Regions from separate parts of the Serratia sp. NFX21 genome, predicted to be linked through region 2. Evidence: predicted binding sites of a transcription regulator. Region 2 holds the regulator's gene; each other region holds the start of a gene.
What was found. The regulator CRP, encoded in region 2, controls carbon source genes, mostly activating them, when cyclic AMP is high. The targets are predictions, from matches to a motif close to ATGTGANNNNNNTCACAT.
Positions count from the first base shown of each region.

Region 1: ACNT1W_RS02375 (PTS mannitol transporter subunit IICBA) is a predicted target of CRP. The motif match lies at 3,143-3,160, and genes of this name have one in related genera.
Region 3: serA (phosphoglycerate dehydrogenase) is a predicted target of CRP. The motif match lies at 1,660-1,677, and genes of this name have one in related genera.
Region 4: ACNT1W_RS06080 (PTS sugar transporter subunit IIB) is a predicted target of CRP. The motif match lies at 2,632-2,649, and genes of this name have one in related genera.

Region 1 is NZ_CP183196.1:506,830-511,608, forward strand. Features, by position in the region: gene glyS (glycine--tRNA ligase subunit beta) at 1-1,806, shown strand, start outside; gene ACNT1W_RS02370 (DUF3053 domain-containing protein) at 2,140-2,859, shown strand; gene ACNT1W_RS02375 (PTS mannitol transporter subunit IICBA) at 3,409-4,779, shown strand, end outside.
Region 2 is NZ_CP183196.1:57,218-61,996, forward strand. Features, by position in the region: gene ACNT1W_RS00385 (phosphoribulokinase) at 142-1,011, shown strand; gene ACNT1W_RS00390 (OsmC family protein) at 1,051-1,458, opposite strand; gene crp (cAMP-activated global transcriptional regulator CRP) at 1,838-2,470, shown strand; gene ACNT1W_RS00400 (YccS/YhfK family putative transporter) at 2,525-4,600, shown strand; gene argD (bifunctional acetylornithine/succinyldiaminopimelate transaminase) at 4,638-4,779, opposite strand, start outside.
Region 3 is NZ_CP183196.1:4,710,367-4,715,145, reverse strand. Features, by position in the region: gene ACNT1W_RS22040 (LysR family transcriptional regulator ArgP) at 1-711, opposite strand, end outside; gene rpiA (ribose-5-phosphate isomerase RpiA) at 915-1,571, shown strand; gene serA (phosphoglycerate dehydrogenase) at 1,873-3,111, shown strand; gene ACNT1W_RS22025 (5-formyltetrahydrofolate cyclo-ligase) at 3,155-3,763, opposite strand; RNA gene ssrS (6S RNA) at 3,792-3,974, opposite strand; gene zapA (cell division protein ZapA) at 4,016-4,345, opposite strand; gene ACNT1W_RS22010 (YecA family protein) at 4,667-4,779, shown strand, end outside.
Region 4 is NZ_CP183196.1:1,309,205-1,313,983, forward strand. Features, by position in the region: gene mutS (DNA mismatch repair protein MutS) at 1-2,020, opposite strand, end outside; gene ACNT1W_RS06080 (PTS sugar transporter subunit IIB) at 2,836-3,153, shown strand; gene chbC (PTS N,N'-diacetylchitobiose transporter subunit IIC) at 3,165-4,526, shown strand; gene ACNT1W_RS06090 (glycoside hydrolase family 1 protein) at 4,576-4,779, shown strand, end outside.

The DNA.
Region 1 (4,779 bases), 450 kb from region 2:
AAGGCGGCCGAAGGTTGGGCACGCGGTTGCGGTATTACCGTCGATCAGGCCGAACGCCTGGCGACCGACAAAGGTGAATGGCTGCTGTATCGCGCCCATGTTAAAGGCCAATCCGCGCAAGCGCTGCTGGCGGGCATGGTCAGCAATTCTCTGGCCAAGCTGCCGATCCCGAAACTGATGCGCTGGGGCGATTCCGACGTGCAGTTTGTGCGTCCGGTGCACACCGTGACGATGCTGTTGGGTGCGGAACTGATCCCGGGCACCGTGCTGGGCATCGATTCTGCCCGTACGGTTCGCGGCCACCGTTTCATGGGTGAAGCGGAATTCACTATCGACAATGCCGACCAATATCCGCAGATCCTGCTGGAGCGCGGTAAGGTGATCGCCGATTACGAAACCCGTAAGGCAATGATCAAGCGTGACGCCGAGCTGGCTGCTTCGACCATTGGCGGCAAGGCCGATCTGAGCGAAAGCCTGCTGGAAGAAGTGGCCTCGCTGGTGGAATGGCCGGTGGTGTTGACCGCCAAATTCGAAGAGAAATTCCTGGCGGTGCCGGCGGAAGCGCTGGTGTACACCATGAAAGGCGACCAGAAGTATTTCCCGGTGTATGACGCCGCGGGCAAACTGTTGCCGAACTTTATCTTCGTGGCCAATATCGAATCCAAAGATCCGCAGCAAATTATTTCCGGTAACGAGAAGGTAGTGCGTCCGCGTCTGGCCGATGCCGAGTTCTTCTTCAACACCGACCGCAAAAAACGTCTGGAAGACAACCTGCCGCGTCTGGAAACCGTGCTGTTCCAACAGCAACTGGGCACCCTGCGCGACAAGACCGACCGTATTCAGGCGCTGGCGGGCTGGGTTGCCGGTCAGATTGGTGCTGACGTTAACCACGCTACCCGTGCGGGCCTGCTGTCGAAGTGCGATCTGATGACCAACATGGTCTTCGAATTCACCGACACCCAGGGCGTGATGGGCATGCACTACGCGCGTCATGACGGCGAAGCTGAAGACGTGGCGGTTGCGCTGAACGAACAGTACCAGCCGCGCTTTGCCGGTGATGCACTGCCGGAGTCGCTGGTGGCCTGTTCGCTGGCGATCGCCGACAAGATGGACACCCTGGCCGGTATTTTCGGCATCGGGCAACATCCGAAAGGCGATAAAGACCCGTTTGCACTACGCCGTGCTGCGCTGGGCGTGCTGCGTATTATCGTTGAGAAAAACCTGACGCTGGATCTGCAGACCCTGACCGAAGAGGCCGTGCGCCTGTACGGCAGCAAGCTGACCAATGCCAAGGTGGTCGATGAGGTCGTCGAGTTTATGCTGGGCCGTTTCCGTGCCTGGTATCAGGAAGAAGGCCACGCGGTCGACACCATTCAGGCGGTGTTGGCACGTCGTCCGACCAAACCGGCGGACTTCGATGCGCGCGTCAAAGCGGTGACCCACTTCCGTACCCTGGAAGCGGCAGCTGCGCTGGCTGCGGCCAACAAACGCGTTTCCAATATCCTGGCCAAATCTACCGATACGCTCAATGACCGCGTTCATGCCTCGGTATTGAAAGAAGCGGCTGAGATCCAACTGGCGACCCATCTGGTGGTACTTCGCGATAAGCTGGAGCCGTATTTTGCGGCAGGCAACTATCAGGATGCGCTGGTGGAGCTGGCAGACCTGCGTGAGCCGGTCGATGCGTTCTTCGACAACGTGATGGTGATGGCAGAAGACGAAGCGGTACGTGTGAACCGTCTGACGCTGCTGAGCAAGCTGCGTGAGCTGTTCCTGCAGGTCGCGGATATCTCCGTGCTGCAATAAGCGGTTCTGCTGTGAAAAGGCGCCTCAGGGCGCCTTTTTTATTGCTGACGGCGCAGTGGGCGGTTTTGTGTCAAACCTGTTTCTTTTAACGCTGCCAATAGCTCACCGACTTGGGGGGTGACTTGGGGGGTAGGGCTTGATTTCAGCGCTCTCAAATCATGTTCGACCTGGTTTCAGGTATCGCTATTACTTCCCTTTCACCGAAGAATAAGCCCCGAAAGGTGAATCGCGTATCGGATCGCACTCAGTTGATCTATTCTTATAGGCGCAGGGAGTGCAGCAAAAGGGACGGAGTCCGATGAAAAAGCAGGTTTATAACAGGAGTTATGTCACATGGCGGTAGGGATCCAGAGCAGGAATTTCGCGCGTTGGTTGGCCCCGGTATTGGCATTGTTGGTGGTCATGCAACTGACTGCTTGCGGCGATAAAGAGCCGGAACAACGCAAGGCGTTTATTGATTACATACAGAATACGGTGATGCGCAGCGGCGCGAAAATCCCGACGCTGAGCGAAGATCAGAAACAGAAGTTCGGCAACTATGCCGGTGATTACGCTATTTTGGTCGGCTTTTCACAGCAGTTGTCCAAGTCACTGGACGCCAGCCTGACGCCGGCGTTGGATCAAATCAACCAGATCCGCACCGCACAGGACTACATGAGCAAGCGCGATTCGTTGCAACAGTCCGTTGGGGCGCTGAACCTGCTGGGGCAGCAGATCCAGTCAGCCAAGTCACAGGCGGATACCGCCCGGGCAACGTTGAAGCAACCTGACGATCTGAAAGCCGTGTATAACCAGGCCTACGACAAGATTGTCACCGGGCCGGCCAATGCGCTGATGCCGGTTATTCCTGCTACCGCCAGTTTCGTTCAGGATCTGGTGCAGGTTGGGGATTTCCTGCGTACACAGGGTAATCAGGTGAGCTTTAACAATAACGGCGTGCAATTCCGTACTTCCCAGCAGGCAACGCAGTACAACACCATGATGTCGAATCTGGTCGCCAAGCAGCAGGATTTACTGAACGCACAGAAAACCGTCTCAAGCGTCACTCAGTAATAGTGTAAAAGCAGAAGCCGGCATACCCGGCTTCTGCCATTTCCCTTTCGCTGTTCCCTCCCTGTCTTTCCAATCACTTGCTCACTTCTTGCGCGTCGCTTCTGTACTACACTTCAATTAATCACCTTTTTCAGACATGTAGTTTTCTTTCATTCATCGCACTGTTATTTCCCGACGGGATGAATGCTCACAGGGAAGAACACCCCCAGGCCAGGATCCGGTAGCCATCAGCAAATAAATTGTGATTGATGTCACAATTTAAAAACAAACACGCAATATGAAAATGTGATCAACGTCGCATTATGTCGGGATTTTAGGGCGAATTTGGCGCGTTGTATTTTTTCTACACCGATTAAATGTGATGTATATCACTATAAATGCCTATTGGATGGGGTGTTGTTGGTGATCTGCATCACAAAAAATCAGTGAAGTTCGCACGGTAAAAACAGCGTGATAGAGTCCATTTCGCATACAGCCACAACACAGCTGGATCGTAACAACAATAATCACGCGCTCTATTGTCAGCGCGTAACAATAGGGGTGTGTTTTATGTTTTCACCAGACATCAAAGTCAAAGTTCAGAACTTTGGCCGCTTCTTAAGCAACATGGTGATGCCCAACATTGGCGCATTTATCGCCTGGGGTATCATCACCGCGTTATTCATTCCTACCGGTTGGCTGCCGAACGAAACCTTAGCCAAGTTGGTTGGCCCGATGATCACTTACCTGCTGCCGCTGCTGATCGGTTTCACCGGTGGCCGCCTGGTGGGGGGCGATCGCGGCGGCGTGGTCGGTGCCATCACTACCATGGGCGTGATTGTCGGTGCAGACATGCCGATGTTCCTCGGTGCGATGATTGCCGGCCCGCTGGGCGGCTGGGCGATCAAGCATTTTGACCGCTGGGTAGACGGCAAAATCAAAAGCGGTTTTGAGATGTTGGTGAACAACTTCTCCGCCGGCATTATCGGTATGCTGCTGGCTATCCTGTCGTTTATGGCGATTGGTCCGCTGGTCGAAGGCTTGTCGCATATCCTGGCTACCGGCGTGAACATCATGGTGACCAACAACCTGTTGCCGCTGGCGTCAATCTTCGTGGAACCGGCGAAAATCCTGTTCCTCAACAACGCGATTAACCACGGTATCTTCTCACCGCTGGGTATCCAGCAGGCGACCGAAACCGGCAAATCCATCTTCTTCCTGATCGAAGCCAACCCAGGCCCGGGTTTGGGCGTGCTGATGGCCTACATGTTCTTTGGCCGCGGCAGTGCCAAGCAGTCTGCCGGTGGTGCTGCGATCATTCACTTCTTCGGTGGTATCCACGAAATCTACTTCCCGTACGTGCTGATGAACCCGCGTCTGCTGTTGGCGGTGATCCTGGGTGGCATGACCGGCGTATTCACCCTGACCATGTTGCACGGCGGTCTGGTTTCTCCGGCTTCACCGGGTTCGATTCTGGCGGTGCTGGCGATGACGCCGAAGGGCGCTTATTTCGCTAACCTGGCGGCTATCGGTGCGGCCTTTGTGGTGTCGTTTGTGGTCGCGGGCTTCCTGCTGAAAACCTCAAAAGTGAAAGAAGAGGACGATCTGGAAGAGGCGACTCGCCGTATGCAAGAAATGAAGTCGCAGTCTAAAGGCGGCGCGGCGGCTCATGCAGCGGTCGATGGCGATCTGACCACGGTACGTAAAATCATCGTTGCCTGCGATGCCGGTATGGGCTCCAGCGCGATGGGGGCCGGGGTGCTGCGCAAAAAAGTGGCGGATGCCGGGCTGAAAAATATCTCGGTGACCAACAGCGCCATCAATAGCCTGCCGGACGATGTGGATCTGGTGATCACTCACCGCGACCTGACCGAGCGAGCGATGCGGCATGCGCCTCAGGCCCAGCATATCTCGCTGACCAACTTCCTCGACAGCAAGCTG
Region 2 (4,779 bases):
TTCTATGACTGACGGAAAAAATCAGGTAACAATGAAGGATTGCAAACCAACGCGCAGTATTTTGCCCTAGGCGAAAGGGTGTCAAACAGACCAATAATGATATCTGACACCGGCGCATTAAACACGGAGTGACCCATCACCATGTCCGCCAAACATCCCGTTATCGCAGTGACCGGCTCCAGCGGTGCCGGCACCACCACCACCAGCGTGGCGTTCCGTAAAATCTTTCAGCAGTTGAACATCCGCGCCGCGGAGCTGGAAGGCGACAGTTTCCATCGCTATACCCGGCCGGAAATGGACGCGGCGATCCGCAAAGCGCGCGATCTTGGCCGTCATATCAGCTATTTCGGCCCCGAGGCCAACGACTTTGGCCTGCTGCAACAAAGCTTTAGCGAATACGGCACCAACGGCACCGGCCGTTCACGCAAGTATCTGCACACCTACGATGAAGCGGTGCCCTATAACCAGGTACCCGGCACCTTTACCCCGTGGGAAGCCTTACCGGCACCGACCGACGTGCTGTTTTATGAAGGGCTGCACGGCGGCGTAGTGACCGAGCACAACGACGTGGCCAAGCATGTCGATTTGCTGGTCGGCGTGGTGCCTATCGTTAACCTGGAATGGATCCAAAAGTTAATCCGCGATACCGGCGAGCGCGGCCACTCTCGTGAAGCGGTGATGGATTCGGTGGTACGTTCGATGGAAGACTACATCAACTACATCACGCCGCAGTTTTCCCGCACCCATATCAACTTCCAGCGGGTGCCGACGGTAGATACCTCCAACCCGTTCGCCGCCAAGGCGATCCCCTCGCTGGACGAGAGCTTTGTGGTGATCCACTTCCGCGGCCTGGATCAGATCGATTTCCCTTATCTGCTGGCGATGCTGCAGGGTTCTTTTATCTCGCATATCAATACGCTGGTGGTGCCGGGCGGCAAAATGGGGCTGGCGATGGAGTTGATTATGGCGCCGCTGGTGCAGCAACTGCTGGAAGGCAAAAAAATCGAATAGCTTACCGGAGCGCGGCAACAAGCCGCGCTCCTTTATCCGTCAGGACACTGCGCGGATCTCAAAGCTGTGGGTCACGCTGGCGGCCTTGCTCAGCATCAATGACACCGAACAGTATTTCTCGGCGGAAAGATTCACCGCGCGCTCAACAATTTTGTCACTTAAATCTTTACCGGTGACGATGAAATGCAGGTTGATATGGGTAAACAGTCGTGGTGCCTCCTCACGCCGCTCGGAGGTTAATTTCACCTCGCAGTCGCGCACGTCGTTACGTCCTTTTTGCAGGATCGACACCACATCTATCGCGCTGCAACCTCCCACTGACATCAGTACCATTTCCATTGGGCTGGGGGCTTTATCCCCGGCGTTGCCGTCCATCAGCACCTGATGGCCAGACGCGGATTCGCCCAGAAACGTCAACCCTTCCACCCACTTAACTCTTGCCTGCATACTGGTCACTCCGGTTAATTTCTTAAAATCAGACTACGCTTTCGCATAGAAACTGGCAACGGAACCTGATGCTAATCATGCTGAAGCGAGACAACACAAGACACCCGCCTCACTCTGTGCTACAAACAGAGCCGCAATAAATCTTTCCGGGACACTGATTTCAGGGAAACTCCCAGGGAAAGGCTCCTTTACCGGTATGTTAACAGAATGTAGCTTGCAGCTCTCCCGGCAAGTTAATATGCTAGGGCGACAGCGTATATTTATGACACGCCTCAAAACCTGCTGCCAGCCACCATTAAAAGAACGGCGACAGCACGTTTTACAGGGAACTCTGACCCCTGTGACACAAGGCAGCGATAACAACAGAGGATAACAGCGAATGGTTCTCGGCAAACCGCAAACAGACCCTACTCTCGAATGGTTCCTGTCTCATTGCCATATCCACAAATATCCATCCAAAAGTACGCTGATTCACCAAGGTGAAAAGGCCGAAACGCTTTACTACATCGTCAAAGGCTCCGTCGCGGTGCTGATTAAGGATGAAGAAGGTAAAGAGATGATCCTGTCCTACCTTAACCAGGGGGATTTCATCGGCGAGCTTGGATTATTTGAAGAAGGTCAGGAGCGTAGCGCCTGGGTTAGGGCGAAAACCGCCTGTGAAGTGGCTGAAATTTCCTATAAGAAATTCCGCCAGTTGATTCAGGTTAACCCGGACATCCTGATGCGCCTGTCAGCTCAGATGGCAAACCGTCTGCAGATCACATCTGAGAAAGTGGGTAACCTTGCTTTCCTGGACGTTACGGGCCGCATCGCGCAAACCCTGCTGAACCTGGCGAAACAGCCTGATGCCATGACCCACCCGGATGGTATGCAGATTAAAATTACCCGCCAGGAAATTGGCCAGATCGTCGGTTGCTCACGTGAAACCGTGGGTCGTATTCTGAAAATGCTGGAAGATCAAAACCTGATCTCCGCCCACGGCAAAACTATTGTCGTTTACGGCACGCGTTAATTACTGAAAAAACGGCGCGATGATTCGCGCCGTTTTTTTATGCCCCGAGTCATCATGTGGCGCCGACTGATCTACCACCCGGAAGTTAATTACGCACTGCGGCAAACGCTGGTGCTTTGCCTGCCGGTACTGCTTGGCCTGCTGATCGGCCAACTGCAATACGGCCTGTTATTTTCCCTGGTTCCCGCCTGCTGTAACATCGCCGGGCTGGACACGCCTCACAAACGTTTTTTCAAACGCCTGATCGTCGGCGGTTCACTGTTCGCACTCAGCAGTTTGTTACTGCAGCAAGCCCTGTTATGGCAGTTGCCGCTGCCGATACTGATGCTCGGCCTGGCGCTGCTGCTCGGCGTCAGCGGTGAAATCAGCCCGTTACACGCCCGTCTGCTGCCCGCTGCGCTGGTTGCCGCCATCTTCTCCCTCAGCATGGCCGGTTCAGTACCGCTTTGGCATGCGCCGCTGTTATATGTGGTCGGCACCGCCTGGTACGGGCTGTTCACCTGGTTCTGGTTCAAACTGTGGAAAGAGCAGCCGATGCGCGAGTCGCTCAATCAGCTCTATCTGGAGTTGGCGGACTACTTCGAGGCCAAATACTCACTGCTAACCCAGCATACCGATCCACAGACCGCGTTACCGCCGTTGTTGGTTCGTCAGCAAAAGGTGATGGACCTGATCACCCTGCTGTATCAACAGCTAAACTTTCTGCCGCACGCCAGTAACCTCGAGCAAAAACGTCTGCAACGAACCTTTCAGGTCGCGCTGGATTTGCAGGAACACATCACCGTCAGCCTGCACCTGCCGGAAGAGGTACAAAAACTGGTAGAACAGAGCCAGGCCGAAGCCATTATCCGCCGCAACGCACAGGTGATTGCCGGCCGGCTACGCACGGTGGCGCACGATATTCTCTACCACCAGCATTCGCAGCGCTTCAATATGGGCAATGAACTGGCAGCATTGGAAAAAGTGGCGGCACAGCACCCGGATAATCCGGTGGGTCAGTTCTGCTACTATCACTTCAGTCGCATCGCCCGCCTGCTGCGTACCCAGCATCCACTCTACCGGCGTGACCTGATGGCCAATCAAAACCGCCTGCCGTTTTGGCCGGCGCTGGTCAGTTATCTGTCGTTCAAATCCAATGCCCTGCGTAATGCGGCACGATTAGGCGTCACGCTGGCGGCAGGCAGCAGCCTGGGGATGATTTTCAACCTGCCGAAACCCTACTGGATCCTGCTCACCATCATGCTGGTGAGCCAGAACGGCTACAACGCCACCCGGGTGCGCATCCAGCACCGTGCACTCGGTACTTTGGCCGGGCTGGTAATCGCCGCCGGTCTGCTGCAATTACAACTGCCCGAGGCCGAAACCCTGAGCGTGATGCTGGTGATTACGCTGCTGGCCTATATGGTGTCACGTAAAAATTACGGATTGGCGGTGATTGGTTTTACGGTGACGGCGGTCTATACCCTGCAATTACTGGCGCTGAACGGCACGAATTTCCTGGTGCCGCGTCTGATCGACACCCTGATTGGCTGCGTGCTGGTGTTCGGCAGTACCATTTGGCTGTGGCCTCAGTGGCAAAGCGGGCTGCTGCGCAAGAATGCCCATCAGGCGCTGGAGAACGATCAGCAGGCGTTACGTTTGTTGCTGGAAGAGCAAGAGCCGGATCCCACTGCACTGGCCTACGCACGCATGCAGGTCAATCAGGCGCACAACGCGTTATTCACCTCACTGAATCAGGCGATGCAGGAACCGGGGTTTGAATCGAACTACCTGGCGGATATGCGCCTGTGGGTGACGCACAGCCAGTTTATTGTCGAGCATCTGAATGCGATGACTATTCTGGCGCGCGAGCACTATATGCTGACGCCAAAACTGGCGGAGGAGTATCTGCAATCTTGCGAGATCGCGCTGCAGAGCTGTCAGCAACGGCTGGAGTACGACGGGCCGAGCAGTGGCAACAGCATTATGCAGCCGCCGGATTTGCACCCAGATATGCCGGTGACCGAAATGGAGCGCCACCTGCGGCGTATTCTTTCACACCTGAGCGTGATGCATACCATCTCGTCATTGGCCTGGAGCCAACGCCCACACCACGGCATCTGGCTGAAACGCAAACTGCGCGATCAATAAGGGCGCCGTCTGGCGCCCTTGTCATCAATGCAACGCATTACGCGTTAATCACGTCCTGCACCGCCAGCTCAAACAGCGCCATCCCTTCGTCGATGTCCTGGGTCTCCACCACCAGCGAAGGCGCAAAGCGGATCACATTTGGCCCGGCATTGAGGATCATCAGCCCACGTGCGGCGGCG
Region 3 (4,779 bases), 590 kb from region 2:
GCAGGTGGTGCCCTGGCGTGCCAACTGCACGAAGGCTTCCGACGAGTTCACAATATGGCAGGGCACGCTCCCCGGCGACAGATCAAAGTTCTGCTGCAGGAAAGCCTGGTGCATGTCGTCGAGATGATCGAACGCCACCGCCGGCGCTTTGAGTAGCGCGGAGCGCGTAACCCCGTTCGGGAAGTAACGCTCGGCAAAACCCTTCGAGGCGACAAACAAATAGTCCAGCGCGCCCAGTTGATCCACCAGGCAGCTTGGCAGCGGCTGTGGCTGGATACTCACTGCACCCACCACTTCACCCCGGCGCAGACGTTCCTGAGTGCGGGTTTCGTCTTCTACCTGCAGGTTCAGGCGGATAGGCGAATCTGTCAGCACCGGTTTCAATGCCGGTAGCAGCCAGGTCGCCAGGCTGTCGGCGTTAACCGCCAGCGACAACAGCAGCGGCGTATCAATGCCGGTATCGTTGCCCAGCCACTCTTCTTCCAGTAATTCCACCTGGTGCAACAGCGCCAGCAGTTTTTGGCCCTGTTCGGTCGGGCGTGGCGGCACGGTACGCACCAACAGCGGTTGGCCAAACAGATTTTCCAACTGCTTGATGCGCTGGGATACTGCCGATTGTGTGATGCAAAGTTTTTGCGCGGCGCGCTCAAAGCCACGCTCACGGATCACCGCGTCCAGCGCTTGCAGCGTTCGATAGTCTGGGCGTTTCATCGGAAAGATATCCCTTAAAGTAAATTGATACAGGCACTATGCCACATCTCTGGTGTATTACAGGTGGAAAATCACTGGGCCATCTTGCCGCACCGCGCCTAAAAATGCGGCCTGGCGTGAAGAAGTGTGATCCTGCCTAAGTGAAAAATAGCGATTTACCCTATAATACGCACACGTTTTCGTACAGAGGCAATGGACATATTATGACGCAGGATGAACTGAAAAAAGCGGTTGGCTGGGCAGCACTGGATTACGTTACCCCGGGCACCATCGTTGGGGTTGGCACTGGCTCGACCGCCGCCCACTTTATTGACGCGCTCGGCTCGATCAAGCACCAGATCGAAGGGGCGGTGTCCAGCTCTGACGCCTCTACCGCCAAGCTGAAAAGCCTCGGTATCCACGTTTTCGACAGCAATGAAGTGGATTCACTGGATATTTATGTCGACGGCGCGGATGAAATCAACCGCCATATGCAGATGATCAAAGGCGGCGGCGCTGCGCTGACGCGTGAAAAAATCATTGCCGCTATCGCGCGCAAATTTATCTGTATTGTCGATTCCAGCAAACAGGTCGATGTGTTGGGTAAATTCCCTCTGCCGGTAGAAGTGATCCCGATGGCACGTTCTTACGTAGCGCGTGAGCTGGTCAAGCTGGGCGGGCTGCCGGAGTATCGTCAGAATGTCCTGACCGATAACGGCAACGTGATCCTCGATGTGCATAACCTGAGCATCATGGACGCCATTGCGCTGGAAAACAAAATCAACGGCATCGCCGGTGTGGTGACCGTGGGTCTGTTCGCCAACCGGGGTGCCGATGTGGCGCTGGTTGGTACGCCTGACGGCGTGAAGGTTGTCGAGTAATGTAGTGCCGCTACAGGTATGCGGTCTTGGATCCCACCAGGCCGCATAATTCACTGGTTAAAATATCTTTTATTAAAAGCGTCAAATTTGGTGACATATGTCACATTGCGAGCGATAGCTCCACGAAGCTTCTGTCTATTTCTTTCCCTATGGCATTTTCTGCCAGAAACCACCAACAACGCTGAGCCTTGTACTGACGGGCGGGCAATCGTTTGTATTGCCGCCCGCGATATTTTTGTTATGTTGGATGCGTGCTGTTTCACAACAGCCGCTTCTGAAGTCTGAACATAGGGTCGGGTAAATGGCAAAAGTATCATTGGAGAAAGACAGGATTAAATTCCTGTTGGTGGAAGGGGTTCATCAGAGCACGGTAGATAATCTGCTGGCAGCCGGATATACCAACATTGAATATCACAAAGGTGCGTTAGACACCGAATCGCTTAAGGCATCGATTCGCGATGCTCACTTCGTCGGTATCCGATCGCGCACAAATCTGACCGAAGAAGTTTTCGCTGCCGCAGAGAAGCTGGTGGCGGTTGGCTGTTTCTGTATTGGCACTAACCAGGTTGATTTGAAGGCGGCGACCAAACGCGGCGTCCCGGTGTTTAACGCACCTTTCTCTAATACCCGATCCGTGGCTGAAATGGTGCTGGGCGAACTGCTGCTGATGTTGCGCGGCATTCCGTCCGCCAACGCCAAAGCGCACCGTGGCGAATGGCAGAAGCTGGCCGTCGGCTCGTTTGAAGCGCGCGGCAAGAAGCTGGGGATTATTGGCTACGGCCATATCGGCACCCAACTGGGGATCCTGGCCGAAGGCCTGGGCATGAAAGTGTTCTTCTACGATATCGAGAACAAGCTGCCGTTGGGTAATGCCCAGCAGGTGCGCCACCTGTCCGATCTGCTCAATATGAGCGACGTAGTGACGCTGCACGTGCCGGAAACCCTGTCGACCAAGAATATGATGGGCGCAGAAGAGCTGGCGTTGATGAAGCCAGGCTCGATTCTGATCAACGCCTCGCGCGGTACCGTGGTGGATATCCCAGAATTGTGCAAAGTCCTGGCCAGCAAGCATTTGGCCGGTGCGGCGATCGACGTCTTCCCGGAAGAACCTGCGACCAACAGTGAGCCGTTCATCTCACCGTTGTGCGAGTTCGACAACGTGATCCTGACTCCGCACATTGGCGGTTCTACGCAGGAAGCGCAGGAGAATATCGGTGACGAAGTGGCCGGTAAGCTGGCGAAATACTCCGACAACGGTTCGACCCTGTCGGCGGTTAACTTCCCGGAAGTATCACTGCCGGCGCATGGCCCTAATGCCAGCCGTCTGCTGCACATCCATGAAAACCGTCCTGGTGTATTGACGCAGATTAACCAGATCTTCGCTGAAGAAGGGGTGAACATCGCCGCGCAGTACCTGCAAACCGGTCCGGAAATCGGCTACGTGGTTATCGATATCGAAGCGGAAACCGAACGTGCCGATGCTGCACTGCAACGCATGAAGGCTATTGACGGCACTATCCGTGCTCGCCTGCTGCTCTGATTGAATACGCGGTGACAAAAAGGCCGGATTTTTCCGGCCTTTTCTATTTGGCTATCTGCCATGTCCAATTTTGAGATGGGGTAATGATTTCCGGCAGCGGGATATCCCAATGCTCCACCGGCAGCTGTTCCACCTGCTGGCAGTCATGCGCCAACCCGATAGGGTAGGGGCCGAGATGCTGCCAGTTTTGCAGAGTGCGATCGTAAAAACCGCCGCCCATCCCCAAACGCTGACCCGAGCTGTCAAACGCCACCAATGGCGTCAGCACCACGTCAAGTGATCCGACCGGCAAGACGTTGCGCACATCGAGCTGTGGCTCAAGGATATTGAAACGGTTGTTAACCAGCGGCGTTTCCGGGGTGTAACGCAGGAACAGCAGGTTGCCGGGGCTAAACGGGTGCAACACCGGCAGATAGACTTGCTTGGCCTGTTGCCATAACCGTTCAATCAGCGGACGGGTATCCAACTCACCGTCAAACGACAAAAATACTGCAATGCTGTGTGCCGCCTGGATGCGCGGATGCACAGCGATACGTTCGGCAGTTTGCAGGGCAAAGTTATTTTGTTGTTCAGAGGTTAGGGCGCGTCGACGCTGACGGATTTGGTTACGGATGTTCTGCCGCTGCTGGGCATACTGGGCTTGAAAAGACATAGTCAGCACACTTACCGCTGAGGAAGGGGGAATCTCCGAGATGCCGTCGCAGGCTGTAACCCTTGAACCCATGGTTCAAGGTGAACGTGCTGTCGCAATCTTAAGGCTTCTCGGCGGGCCGAGCATGCACACCGATCGCGGATCATCACATTCTGTTGGTACTAAATATCGGCTCAGGGGACTGGCCCGCTGGCGAACATCTCAGAGAAATTTTTTACTCATTGCCGAAACCTTGGATTTCAGCAACTTAAGTTATTCGAATTGTGCATCCTGACGTTCAGAGATGCGACCCTGTTCAAGCAAAGCCTGTTCAATGGTCTGTTGTAGCATGCGAATGCGTTGTTCCATATTGGACGCATAATCACGGGTTTTCAACCGTTCTTGAGCAAGTTCGTGACAAACATTCAATGCCGCGATGAAAACGAGCTGCTCAGTATTTGTGACTCTAGTGCGAACTTTAAGATCTTGCAACCGTTCGTTAAGATCGACCGCTGCCATGTTCAACGCATCTTGTTGTTCTGGCGGGCAATTGACTCTTAAAGAGCGACCAAAAATTTGAATATCTACTGGTTGTGCAGACATGCCACCTTCCTGCCTAAATTTCGCGCCAGCCTCAACCTGCCCTTACCGGGCCGTCCAAAGCGGGCGCCACTATATATACCTCGGTACCAAGATACAACCCCTTTTTCAGTACCTGGTTGTAATCTACTGCGACAGACATTACCAGTCAAAAAAGGGTTTCAAAATGCGTATTTAGCTTCATTTTGTTCCCTGCCGGCAGTGTGTGAAATCTGGCACATCACGATTATAACTAGCCACTGAGGTGTCGTGCTTATCTGGTACAGCGACGGACCTTGGTGGTAGCATAACACGAACTTATCCTGCCAACGATGACGAATACGCATGTCTATACAGAATACATTTCCAAGTTACCAATCTTTGACCCTTGCCCTCAACCAGCAAGCGGTGGCGTTGACCGCTGCAGAAATGCACGGCCTGATCAGTGGCCTGTTGTG
Region 4 (4,779 bases), 1.3 Mb from region 2:
TCTCTACCATAAAGGTAGAACGGCCGGAGGCCAGATCGTCTGCCGCGCCCACGCGGGTAAAGATTCGGTCTACCGGGCCGATGACCGCCTTGCTCGCCGGCACGTAGCTGCCGATGTGTGCCATCAGCACGATCAGCGCCGTTTGGCGCATATAGGTACTTTTACCGCCCATATTAGGGCCAGTAATGATCAACATCCGCCGCTGAGGCGACAGCGATAGCGGGTTGGAAATAAACGGCTCGCTCAGTACCTGTTCGACCACCGGATGGCGGCCCTCAGTGATGCGTACACCGGGCTGTTCGCTGATGGTTGGGCAGGCGTAGTTGAGCGTTTCTGCACGTTCAGCCAGGTTGGCCAGCACGTCCAGCTCGGCCAATGCAGCAGCACTTTGCTGTAGATCGCCCAGGTGAGGCAACAGCAAGTCGAACAACTCTTCGTACAGACCCTTCTCGATCGCCAACGCTTTCCCTTTGGAAGTCAGAACCTTGTCTTCATACTCTTTCAATTCGGGAATGATGTAGCGTTCGGCGTTTTTCAGCGTCTGGCGGCGCACATAGTGGATCGGTACCAGGTGGCTCTGCCCACGGCTGACTTGAATGTAATAACCATGCACGCCATTGAAGCCGACCTTCAACGTATCCAGCCCCAGCTTTTCGCGCTCGCGGATCTCAAGACGGTCGAGGTAGTCGGTGGCACCATCGGCCAGTGCGCGCCATTCATCCAGCTCGCTATTGTAGCCGGGAGCGATAACGCCGCCGTCGCGTACCAATACCGGTGGGGCTTCGACCACTGCGCGTTCCAGCAAGTCTTGCAGTTCATCAAACTGACCGACCTGTGACAGTAGCTGTTGCACATACGGGGTTTCTACCCCTTTCAGTAACGCGTGGATATCCGGCAACTGTTGGAAAGCATGACGCATACGGGCCAGATCGCGTGGACGGGCACTGCGTAATGCCAGACGGGCCAATATGCGTTCCAGATCGCCTACCTGACGCAGCGAAGGTTGCAGGTCGCTATACAGATCCTGCAGGGAGCCGATCGCCTGCTGACGGTTATTCAATACTTTGATGTCACGGGTCGGCATATGCAGCCAGCGCTTAAGCATACGGCTACCCATCGCCGTCACGCTGTGGTCGAGGATGGCCGCCAGGGTATTTTCGCTGCCGCCGGACAGGTTCTGGGTCAGCTCAAGGTTACGCCGCGTGGCGGCATCCATGATAATGCCATCCTGCTGGCGCTCCATGGTGATGCCACGGATATGCGGTAATGAGGTGCGTTGAGTATCTTTAACATATTGCAGCAGACAACCGGCGGCGCGCAGTGCCTGATGGGCCTGTTCAACGCCGAAACCGGTCAGATCGCGGGTGCCGAACTGCAGATTCAGCTGTTGGCGCGCAGTCTCGGGTTCAAACTCCCACAGTGGGCGACGGCGCAGGCCATGGCGCTGTTCAATCAGCGACATCTGTTCAAAGGTTTCGGGGTAAAGCAGCTCGGCAGGATTGGTGCGCTGCAACTCTGCCGCCATGGTTTCGATATCTGCCGGTTCGGCCACGCGGAAACGACCTGAGCTGATGTCCAGCGTGGCGTAGCCAAAGCCGCGTGCGTCCTGCCAGATGGCCGCCAGCAGGTTGTCCTGACGTTCTTGCAGCAGGGCTTCGTCGGTGATGGTGCCTGGCGTAACGATACGCACCACTTTGCGTTCCACCGGGCCTTTACTGGTGGCCGGATCGCCGATTTGTTCGCACAGGGCGACGGATTCACCAAGCTGCACCAGCTTGGCCAGATAGTTCTCGACCGCATGGTGAGGGACGCCGGCCATCGGAATGGGCTCGCCCGCTGAGGCACCGCGTTTGGTCAGCGAGATATCCAGCAGTTGGGAAGCACGTTTGGCATCGTCATAGAACAGCTCGTAAAAGTCGCCCATGCGGTAGAACAGCAGGATCTCGGGGTGCTGTGCCTTGAGGCGCAGATACTGCTGCATCATTGGCGTGTGTGAATCGAGCTTATCGGTACTATTCATAAGATTACTGTTTCCAATCCATTGAATTTAAAGTTGGTTGTGATGTTGATTGTCATCATTAGGGTTCACGCCGCGGCACAAAAAAACCACTCGATAGAGCAGTGGTTGACGGCGGTAAGGATCAATAAGCCCTTAATACTGTCGCTATACTAGCCCAGCGGGCAATCGGCTGTCACAGGTAAAAATGGGAAGCTTTACGCAAAGTTGATTTGTAAGGCAGGGGAGAGCGTTGCACAGGTTAATCTTGGGGGATACAGAGATGTCCTTAGTGGGCAATCAAAGCAGTGTGTTACCCCAATCAGGCGATCTGTCCCGAAGAGTAACCCAGCCCTGTCTGAGCCTGACCTGCCAAACCAGCCCCAAAAATTCTTCCATTTACCACTTCTTTTCCACCCGCTGGATAGCCTTATCTTGCTGAAGTGTTCTAATCAAGGGCGAACGATTTTATGCTCATCAATCGAACGATGGATGACCCTGCGCATAGAATTATCCATAAATACCCTGCATGTTTATAACTTACTGTTTATAATTGTTATTTGCTTATTTATGACGAATTTATTCAGTAATTAAAGGTTATTTGCGAGACAGATCACACTATTTTTTTATGTGAAATGTGAAGAGGGTCAATCAGGAAGGTCAAGCAGAGACGGTTCTTACTGGTGATGGCTTACCGTTCCGCTTCACTGCCTCCGTATACTGTCTGCAACCAGGGCAAAGTAACGGAAATTTTCATAAGGAATGTGCGTGAGGCAATGGCTATTGCATCTGGCAAACAAATGACACGGGGCTTTTTTGATTATCTTGAGGGATTGGGTATGGAAAAGAAAAAAATCTATCTGTTTTGTTCTGCTGGTATGTCGACTTCCCTGCTGGTTTCAAAAATGAAAGCACAGGCCGAGAAGTACGAAGTGCCGGTGATCATTGCCGCCTATCCTGAGGCGTTGGCCGCAGAAAAGGGTGCCGAGGCGGATTTGATTCTGCTCGGGCCACAGATTGCCTACACGCTCGCCGAAGTGCAAAAGCAGTTACCCAACAAGCCCGTTGAAGTGATCGACTCTGCCTTATACGGCAAGCTCGATGGCCTGGGCGTGTTGAAGGCCGCAGTCGCCACCATAAAAAAAGCTAACCAATAAAGGGGTCTGCCGTGAATACGTTAATTGCCTCGTTGGAAAAGGTCATTCTGCCCTTTGCCGTGAAAATTGGTAAACAGCCCCATGTTAATGCCATCAAAAACGGGTTCATTCGCTTGATGCCGCTGACGTTGACCGGGGCGATGTTCGTGCTGATCAACAACGTGTTTCTTAGCTTCGGCGAAGGCTCGTTCTTCTTTTCAATGGGGGTGCGGCTGGATGCGTCTACCATTGAGACGTTGAATGGCCTGAAGGCCATCGGTGGCAGCGTTTATAACGGCACCCTGGGGATTATGTCCCTGATGACGCCCTTTTTTATCAGTATGGCTTTAGCTGAAGAGCGCAAAGTCGACCCGTTGGCCGCAGCGCTGCTGGCGGTTGCCGCCTTTATGACCGTGACCCCGTTTAGCGTCGGTGAGGCTTATGCCGTAGGCGCTAACTGGCTGGGTGGTGCCAACATCATTTCCGGTATGGTGATCGGCCTGGTGGTGGCGGAGATGTTTACCTTTGTGGTGCGCCGCAATTGGGTGATCAGCCTGCCGGACAGCGTACCTTCTTCAGTGTCACGCTCGTTCTCGGCCTTGATCCCCGGCTTTCTTATCCTGTCGATCATGGGCGTACTGGCCTATTGTCTGACGCTGTGGGGCACCAACTTCCACCAAATCATCATGGACAGCATCTCGGCACCGCTGGCAAAAATGGGCAGCGTAGTGGGCTGGGTGTATGTGATGTTCTCCTCTCTGCTGTGGTTCTTCGGGGTACATGGTTCAATGGCGTTGGCCGCATTGGACAGCGGTATCATGACGCCATTCGCACTGGAGAACGTCGAGCTGTACAACAAGTACGGTTCCGTCGAAGCCGCGGTGGCTGCGGGTAAAGAGTTCCACATGTGGGCGAAGCCGTTCGTTGACTCCTACATCTATCTGGGCGGGACGGGTTCGACACTGGGGCTGATTATTGCCATCTTTATCGCTTCACGCCGTGAAGATTATCGTCAGGTCGCCAAGCTGGCGACGCCGTCGGGCATCTTCCAGATCAACGAACCCATCCTGTTCGGTCTGCCGGTGATTATGAACCCGGTGATGTTTATTCCCTTTATTCTGGTTCAGCCGGTACTGACGATTATTACCACGGTGGCTTATTACACCGGATTGATCCCGCCAATCACCAATATTGCGCCATGGACCATGCCGGTGGGGCTGGGAGCGTTCTTCAACACTAACGGCAGTATCGTTGCCATGTTGCTGAGCTTCTTCAACCTGGGCGTCGCGACCTTGATTTACCTGCCGTTTGTGATGATCTCTAACAAGGCGCAGAGCCAGATTGATCAGGCAACGGAAAGTGAAGAAGACATCGCCAAGGCGTTGAAATTCTAACTGCAGTCTGGGGCAGCAATCCGCTGCCCCGGTTTTAGAGGGGCTTCTGATGAAATATCAATTTGCTGACGATTTCTGGTGGGGAAGCGCCACCTCGGCACCCCAGTCGGAAGGGGCTGCCGCACGGGATGGCAAAAGCCAGAACATCTTCGACTACTGGTATGAGATTGCACCAGAACGTTTTCATCATCAGGTCGGCCCGTCCGAGACCTCCACGTTTTATGACAACTTCCAGCAAGATATCCTGCTGTTA